Regions from separate parts of the Paenibacillus sp. P46E genome, predicted to be linked through region 2. Evidence: predicted binding sites of a transcription regulator. Region 2 holds the regulator's gene; each other region holds the start of a gene.

Region 1 (2,207 bases), on a different contig from region 2:
ACGACCTCAAAATGAAGATTTTTGCGGGACAGTTTGCCGATATGAGACTACCGGATGAGCGCAGTCTTAGCGAAACCTACCAGGTAAGCCGCAGTTCCATCAAACGTGCACTGATGAAGATGGAGAACTCGGGAATTATTTTCAAAAAACGGGGTTCAGGCACCTTTATCAACCCATTATACATAAAAAATGAATCGATCTTTAATTATGAGGGCTCCAATCTGGGGGTTACGGACAACTTTCAGATGCATGGCAAAAAGCCTAAGGTGAAAGTGTTGGATTTCGAGGTGATCCGGCCTACGGAAGAGCTGCAGCGGGATTTGTTCCTGCAGCCCCATGATTTTGTATACAAAATCGTGCGCTTACGCTTATTCGATGACGAGCCGTTCATGATTGAGACGGGCTACATTCCGATCAAGATTGTCCAGAATCTGGACCAGACGATTATCGAAGGATCGATCTTTCATTACCTGGAGGAATCGCGGAATCTGGCGGTGACCAAGTCGTTTTTGTCTATTTTTGCTGAGCCTTCGGGTGCTAATGACCAAGAACTGCTCCATCTGCAGGAGAATGAGCCAGTAGGGATTATGGAGGGGATTTTCTTCCTGGATAATGGTACTCCCTTCGAGTTCTCTCATATGCGCTTCCACTACAAATATCTCAAATTCAACACGTTCGTATCTGTACAATAACGTATCTTATGATCAGGCCGGGGAATATTCCCTGGTCTTTTTTGTGTTTTCAGGCATGCATACAATGATACATATAGTTACATATTTATAAAAATAAAGATTTTTTTGTAAGTGATTTGCTCCGTTATTCATACTATGTTCAAAATTTCACAAAATTGGACCGTATCAATTATCAAAATGATTGAATTTTATAAACGCGGCGGTATGATGTAATTGTAGAAATAATTATGTTCAGGAAATAGAAAAAAGGAATGGGAGTGGATTGAAATGGGATTGTCAACTTTACCCGTGGATTTTTCATCTAAAACGTATTTAGCAAAACTTGATGCTTACTGGCGTGCAACCAACTACATATCGGTAGGACAGCTCTATTTGAAGGATAATCCGTTGTTAAGAGAACCATTGAAGGACGCGGATGTCAAAGTTAAACCTATTGGACACTGGGGTACGATCCCTGGCCAGAACTTTATTTATGCGCATCTGAACCGTGTCATTTCCAAATATGATTTGAATATGTTCTATGTTGAAGGTCCAGGCCATGGCGGCCAGGTTATGGTATCCAACTCTTATCTGGATGGAAGCTACACAGAGATCTACCCGGAAATTACCCAGGATATTCCTGGCCTCAAAAAATTGTTCAAACAATTCTCTTTCCCTGGCGGTGTGGCTTCACATGCGGCTCCGGAAACTCCAGGATCGATTCATGAAGGCGGAGAACTTGGTTATTCCCTGTCCCACAGCGTGGGTGCCATTCTGGATTACCCGGATCTGATCTCTGCAGTAGTTGTGGGCGATGGTGAGGCTGAAACCGGACCACTGGCTGCTTCCTGGCTCTCCAACCGGTTCATCAATCCGATTACAGATGGTGCGGTTCTGCCGATTCTGCACTTGAACGGCTTCAAGATCAGCAATCCGACCATTCTGTCCCGTATGTCCAAAGAGGAGTTAACCAATTATTTTGCAGGTATGGGTTGGGAACCGTTCTTTGTAGAAGGTGAAAATCCAGATCTGATGCATCCGGAAATGGCGAAGGTTCTGGATACTATTATTGAGAAGATTGAAGCGATTCAAAAGAATGCACGTGAGAACAATGACACCACCCGTCCTGTATGGCCGATGCTTGTGTTCCGTACGCCTAAAGGCTGGACCGGTCCTAAAGAATGGGATAAGGTGCCGAATGAAGGCTCTTTCCGTGCCCACCAGGTTCCGATTCCGGTGGATCAAAAGAACATGAAGCACGCTCCGGCGTTGCTTGAATGGCTGAACAGCTATAGACCTGAAGAATTGTTCGACGAGAATGGCCGTTTGAATGCGGACCTCGCAGAAATTCTGCCTACTGGCGACAGACGTATGGGGATGAACCCTGTAACTAACGCCGGCAAACTGATCAAAGACCTGCACAAGCCGAACTTCCGCAACTATGCGCTGGATAATTCCGTTCCGGGTCAAGTGATTGCACAAGATATGGCCGTTCTGGGCAAATATCTGAAGGAAGTGGTTACACTCAATGAAGAG
Region 2 (2,207 bases):
TTTCCCCAGTGTCAAAGGCAGTGTGGGTGATGCCCGTTTTGTCGATAAGCTGGTACATTCATTGGCGGAGGCCGCTGTAGCAACACGGGGCCGGATGCTGGTGCTCTTCACATCCTATAAAATGCTGCGCCAGGTCTTTGATCCTCTGAAGGAGGCGCTCGTCTCTGAGGATATAACTGTACTGGGACAGGGAGTGGAAGGCGGCAGCCGGAGCAAGCTGATCCGGCGTTTTCAGGACAGCTCCGCCTCTGTATTGCTCGGAACAAGCAGCTTCTGGGAAGGTGTGGATATTCCGGGTGAGGCTTTGACCTGTCTGGCCATTGTCAGACTGCCTTTTCAGCCGCCGAACCATCCGCTTGCGGAAGCTAAGGCCGAGCTGCTTCAGGCTCAGAAAAAGAACCCGTTTATGAAGCTGTCGGTTCCCCAGGCGGTTATCCGCTTCAAACAGGGTTTCGGCCGGCTGGTGCGTACTGCCCAGGACCGGGGTATTGTTATAGTATATGATACCAGGGTGATCGAATCTTATTATGGAAAGTATTTCCTCTACTCGCTGCCTGGACCCAAAATGGAGCATATGCTGACGGATCAGATGGTTCCGCGCATTGCAGAATGGCTCGAAGACGGCAGCATATCTTAACCTGCAATCATATCAAATCTAGCCAATGAATAACGAAACTCCGTTCTTCTGGTGTCCGGTTTAAGCTGAGACGCCAGGGAACGGATTGTACTTATGCTTACAAAACTTGGCATATGCTTACGAAGTGAGTTTTGTACGAAGTAATACTATGATGCATTGCTCACAAAACTTTTAGGAGGAGAAAATATGAAATCGGATAAAATATCGGAGGCCGTGGTACGCAGACTTCCAGTGTACCTGCGCTTCCTGAATGATCTTCTGAAGCGTGAAATCTCCACCGTATCTTCCCAGGAACTGGGACAAAAACTGGATCTGAATCCGGCGCAAATCCGCAAAGATTTGGCCTATTTCGGGGATTTCGGCAGAAAAGGTATTGGCTATGATGTGTCATACCTGATTGAGAAAATCCGTCATATCCTGAAGCTTGACCAGCAGATCAACGTGGCATTAGTGGGTGCTGGTAATCTCGGCCATGCGCTCTCTAATTACAATGCATACTTGAAGGACACGATGAAAATCACTGCTGTTTTTGATTCCTATGCTCCTAAGGTCGGGCAGAAAATCAACTCACTCGTTGTCCAGCCCATGGAAGAGCTGGGAAGCACGATCCGCGAGCAGGGTATCCGCATCGGTATTATCACTGTACCGGATAGTGAAGCACAGAATGTTGCAGATATTCTGGTGGATTCAGGCATTGAGGCGATCCTTAATTTTGCACCTGTAATCTTGAAGACACCGTCTAACATCCGGATTCACGCTGCTGATTTTACTACCGATTTGCAGAGTCTGGCCTATTATTTGCATGATGGAAAGGACGAAGTAGAAGATGAACATCAATAAGACTGTCATTGTAAATGGACGATTTCTGGTGCCGGGTACGGTGAATCCGGTTCTAAGCGGCTATATGACTATAGAGAATGATCTCATCACATACATAGGAGAAGACAAGCCTGTCATTGAAGAAGGGACACAGACCGTTGACGGCAGCCGTCTGCTGTTCATGCCGGGTCTGGTCAACACGCATGGCCACACGGCCATGTCTCTGCTCCGCGGATATGGGGATGACATGGTCCTTCAGAACTGGCTGCAGGAGAAGATGTGGCCCATGGAAGAGAAATTCACCAGTGACGATGTCTACTGGGGAACCTCTTTGTCTGTGCTGGAAATGCTGAAGGGTGGTACAACCACCTTCCTCGATATGTATGACCATATGGACAGGGTTGCTGAGGTTTCTGAGCAATCGGGAATGCGTGCCGTGCTTATGCGCGGGGTTATCGGCCTCTGTCCGGAGGTTGTACAGAACCATAAGCTGGTGGAGGCGATAGCCTTTGCGCGGAACTGGCATGGAAAGGCGGATGGAAGAATCACAACGATGATTTCCCCGCACGCCCCTTACACTTGTCCTCCTGAATTTTTCGTGAAATTTGTACAGGCTGCCCATGACCTGAACCTGCCAATGCATACACACATGTCCGAAACCCGGCGGGAGGTCGAGCAGAATGCCGCAGATTACGGTCTGCGTCCGGTAGCGCATCTGGAGAAGCTGGGGATGTTCACACGCCCGGCTCTC
Region 3 (2,207 bases), on a different contig from region 2:
TACACTGGCACTGCGCAAGTACCTGTACGATCATACCAAGATCGGTGATGACCTTAGAATCACCTTTTACCGCAATGGAGCCGTGAAGCAGGTTACAGTAAAACTTCTGGAGAAGCCGGAGGAATAAAAGCCTGTGAGGCAGTATATAATATAGAGGCAGTCACATCAGGGAGCGGCGCCGCCCCATAAATGATTTATAATTTATGAGCGGCAGCCGTTTCTAAGCTGTGAAAATGGGGTAAAAGATAGTGTTGAAGTCGGTAGTTATACAATTTAGGCCAACTGGCAGCCCTTACATTGGAAGGTTAACCTAAATAGTGAAAAAACGGAGAAATTCGGATAGGACAGCTTGCCTTTGTTATTGAGGTGTGGTAACATGAAATTAATCATACAATTGATACCTAATTCTCGCATTGAAAAGGGCTGTCAAATGGATTACAACCTTTCTCAATGTGTGAATTTTTTCTTTGTTTGAAGATAAAAAGAACATATTAATTTAAATTTGTGGAGGTAACACACATGCAAACAGGTACAGTTAAATGGTTCAACGCAGAAAAAGGATTCGGTTTCATCGAAGTTGAAGGCGGAAGCGACGTATTCGTTCACTTCAGCGCAATTACTGGCGACGGCTTCAAAACTTTGGACGAAGGCCAACGCGTTGAATTCAACGTTGTTCAAGGCAACCGCGGACCACAAGCCGAAAACGTTGTAAAACTGTAATAATAGAAGGTACCGTCCCCGCTTGTGAAAGTTGGGACGGTCTTTTTTTCAAATATAAGGAATTATATGCTTCATGCAATATCGGTCCCTTATATTTCTCGTGAAACGGTTGCCGTCCTTAACATCAAGGACGGCAATGTCGTTTCTACTTGTCTGGATTCTCAACTTGTGACATAAAGGAAGGGAGGAACGGCAATGAACTACCGGAAGAAGCCTTTGGAGGAAGTACCGGAAGAAAATACCGCAATTTGGGCCTGTACCAACGATGGATGTAATGGATGGATGAGGGATAATTTCGCATTTGAACATGCGCCTTCTTGCCGTCTCTGTCACTCCCCGATGGAACGCAGTATGAAGATGCTGCCGCAGCTGCTCAATTCCAATGGCGATTTGAAATCGCTGAAGAAGGGTATTTCCATTACCTAACCAATGCCTTTATGAGTCAAGCTTCTATAGAATAATGAACACAATCAAGACGGTAAAACCGTCTTATTTTTTTTGCTTTCAGGATGCAATATTGTGATATTTGTCACAAATTTATTGAATTTTAAGCCTGAATAGGGTGTATAATGTGATAAATATCACACTTAACCCTTTGAATTTTTGACAAAATAGACATATCGAATGGGGAGAAGGAAGGGGAGAAATATGGATACAGTGATGCTGTCGCGATTACAATTTGCGTCGACGACAATTTTTCATTATTTCTTTGTACCGGTATCAATTGGACTCGCGCTCTTGATTGCAATCATGGAGACGATGTATGTCAGAAAAGGCAATGATGAGTACAAAAGAATGGCGCAGTTCTGGGGAAAGCTTTTCCTGATTAACTTCGCTGTGGGCGTAGTAACAGGAATTCTGCAGGAATTTCAGTTCGGGATGAACTGGTCTGACTACTCGCGTTTTGTCGGCGATGTATTTGGAGCTCCACTAGCGATTGAAGCGCTGCTTGCTTTCTTTCTGGAATCTACGTTTATTGGAATTTGGATTTTCGGCTGGGATAAGGTATCCAAACGTGTCCACCTGGTCTCGATCTGGCTGGTAGCGCTCGGAACCATGCTGTCAGCTTTCTGGATTCTGCTGGCCAACTCGTTCATGCAGCATCCGGTAGGTTTTGCTATCAATAATGGACGGGCTGAAATGAATGATATATGGGCATTGATTACGAATGGACAATTGCTGGTCGAGTTCCCGCATACGGTTCTCGCCGCGTACGCTACAGGCGCCTTCCTGGTCACGGGAATTAGCGCATATAAATTGCTGAAGAAGCAGGATGTTTCCTTTTTCCGCAAATCATTTGAGATTGCTGCGATTGTCGGCATCATTTCATCGTTCGGTGTAGCCATTGCGGGTCATGCCCAGGCGCAGTATCTGGTTGGGACTCAACCGATGAAGATGGCTGCTTCCGAAGGACTGTGGGATGACAGTGGAGACCCTGCTGCATGGACAGTTTTTGCGACGATTGATCCAGAGAATAAAATAAGCTC
Region 4 (2,207 bases), on a different contig from region 2:
TTTTCAATCATCTTAATCCCGTCACCAGTGCTGCCGATCTGGTTGGTCGTTACCAGCCCTTCCAAATCGGGTCTAACCTCTGCAATCATTTCCTTATTGGCTCCAAAACCGCCGGTTGTCACAATTACAGCAGAACCTGTTATTGTTTTTTCATCTGCCTGGTTAAAGAGGACCTTGACCCCATTAACCTTGCCGTCTTTTTCGGTAATTTCCTTGACATCAGCATTCACGAACAGCGGAATACCTTTTTCTTGTACGTTTTTCACCAAACCTTTGACCAGGTATTGTCCTACTGCCGAACCGTCTTCAGGACGGTGTGTACGCTTTTCCTTCATACCGCCGGTAATCGTGATGTTGTTCAGACGGATCCCAATGGAATCCAACCAGTCGATCGCACTTGCGGAATTGTCAACGAAGAAACGAAGCATCTCTTTGTCATTGGTATCATGACCACCCTTTAGGGTCTCTTCATAAAATAAATCATTGCTGTCTTCAATGCCTTGCTCTTTCTGGAACTTCGTCTGCGAAGCATTCATTCCGGAGGAGGATTTGGACGTATTTCCACCCGCTATAGGCATCTTTTCAAGAATAACCGGATTCAAGCCTTTAGCCTTAGCCTCAAGCGCTGCCGACATGCCGGCACCACCCGCACCCACAATGATGATATCGTATTTATCTTTTAATTGATCATACGGTGTATAGCTTGCTTCAGATGCCCCTGAAACTGCTTCTGTTTCTTTTTTGGTCTCAGTGTTCTTACTCTTGCTCTCAGCGTTGTTGCTGTTGCCGTTGTTGTTGTCGCATCCCGCGATCACCAGCATAACAGAAAGAATGAGAATAAGAGCAGCGGCTGCTTTCTTTTTCATTGTAATGTTGCCCCCTTGTGCATATTTTCACAATTATCATAGCGGCAAAGGGGCTGTTCATGGAAGCTTACGTAATTAAAGAAATCATTAAGTAACTAAAGTAAGCAGATTTTGTGGGATGAAGTTTAAAAACTTACCTCAAGGCTTATAAAAAAGTAATCCCCTCGTATATTTACATTATATTTCCACGAACGATGTTTCTCATTGAATTTAATCAATCGTTCATTCAATCATAGGAATCTGAAACAAAGTGGAATAAGTATAACTAAATGGGCTGAATCTTACAAACAGATGGTGAGCTCAATTAGTGATACTTTTTCCACCTAAATATACTTAGCAATAATTCCCCGGCCTTCAGCCGCCACAGTATACATATATACAGGCCTGCCCACCGCTCCATAACTGATCTCCATCTCCAGAATACCCGCCTCTGTGAGAAACGCCAGGTATTTCCGGACGGAGATCCGCGAAATCGGAGCCGCTGCCGTGATATCCTCGGTCGAAAACACCGGTTGCTCCAGCTTATGTATAATGCTCCAAATGCTCTCCAGCGTACCTTCGGTAAGACCCTTGGGCAGCATGCGGCTCTTGTCCTCCTCGGTACCAAGAGAATGACGTAGAAGCTTATCCAGCTGCTCCTGACTGAGGTTCTCTTTATGCTTCATCAGAGCGTATTCCTCACGGTACGCGGACAGCGCCGCCTGAAAGCGGGAGAATTCAAATGGCTTGATCAAATAATCAACGGCCCCCAGCTGAAGGGCTTTGCGGATGCTCGAATTATCGCTGGCTGCAGAGATGACGATAATGTCGACCGTACTCCCCTGCTCCCTCAGAGCGGATAACAGCTGCAGACCACTGGTACGCGGCATGTGGAAATCCAGTAGAATGAGATCAACCGCAAGCTCCTCAAGCATCTGCACGGCCTCACCACCTGAAGCAGCCCAGCCCGCGAACTCAAAGCCCTGAATCTGCTCCAGGTAATGGCGGTTAAACTTGGCTACCATCGGATCATCTTCAACGATCAGCACTTGTATGGTCATCGGTTCTCATCCTCCTTCACCGCATATGGCACATCGGCCATAAATGTAGTTCCCGGCTCCAGGCCGGGTATGATCTGGAGCTGGCCATGCAGCTTCTCCACACTGTTACGGACCAGATAGAGTCCGATTCCCCTGTGTTCTCCCTTGGTGGAGAATCCTTGCACAAATATCTGCTCCCGAAGCGCTTCAGGGATTCCCGGTCCGCTGTCACTCACTGTGGAGATCAGGCGCCCCCGGTCGTAATCAAAAGCAAGCTCAATTTCCTTAACGCTGTGGCCTTCGAGTACTTCCATGGCATTGT

Evidence for each region. The regulator Rex, encoded in region 2, represses fermentation and respiration genes when NADH is low (regulators of the CRP and FNR family bind a similar motif). The targets are predictions, from matches to a motif close to TTGTGAAATATTTCACAA.
Region 1: the regulator Rex is predicted to act here: its motif matches at 828-845, upstream of A3849_RS06370 (phosphoketolase family protein).
Region 3: the regulator Rex is predicted to act here: its motif matches at 1,238-1,255, upstream of A3849_RS19865 (cytochrome ubiquinol oxidase subunit I).
Region 4: the regulator Rex is predicted to act here: its motif matches at 882-899, upstream of A3849_RS00395 (flavocytochrome c).

The regions. Positions count from the first base shown of each region.
Region 1 covers NZ_LVYZ01000027.1:102,213-104,419, forward strand. The annotation lists gene A3849_RS06365 (GntR family transcriptional regulator) at 1-692, shown strand, start outside; gene A3849_RS06370 (phosphoketolase family protein) at 960-2,207, shown strand, end outside.
Region 2 covers NZ_LVYZ01000110.1:118,940-121,146, reverse strand. The annotation lists gene dinG (ATP-dependent DNA helicase DinG) at 1-637, shown strand, start outside; gene A3849_RS31565 (redox-sensing transcriptional repressor Rex) at 824-1,477, shown strand; gene A3849_RS31560 (amidohydrolase) at 1,464-2,207, shown strand, end outside.
Region 3 covers NZ_LVYZ01000052.1:51,992-54,198, forward strand. The annotation lists gene A3849_RS19850 (S1C family serine protease) at 1-127, shown strand, start outside; gene A3849_RS19855 (cold-shock protein) at 520-720, shown strand; gene A3849_RS19860 (cold-shock protein) at 916-1,146, shown strand; gene A3849_RS19865 (cytochrome ubiquinol oxidase subunit I) at 1,369-2,207, shown strand, end outside.
Region 4 covers NZ_LVYZ01000001.1:94,581-96,787, reverse strand. The annotation lists gene A3849_RS00395 (flavocytochrome c) at 1-866, opposite strand, end outside; gene A3849_RS00390 (response regulator) at 1,190-1,906, opposite strand; gene dcuS (DcuS/MalK family sensor histidine kinase) at 1,903-2,207, opposite strand, start outside.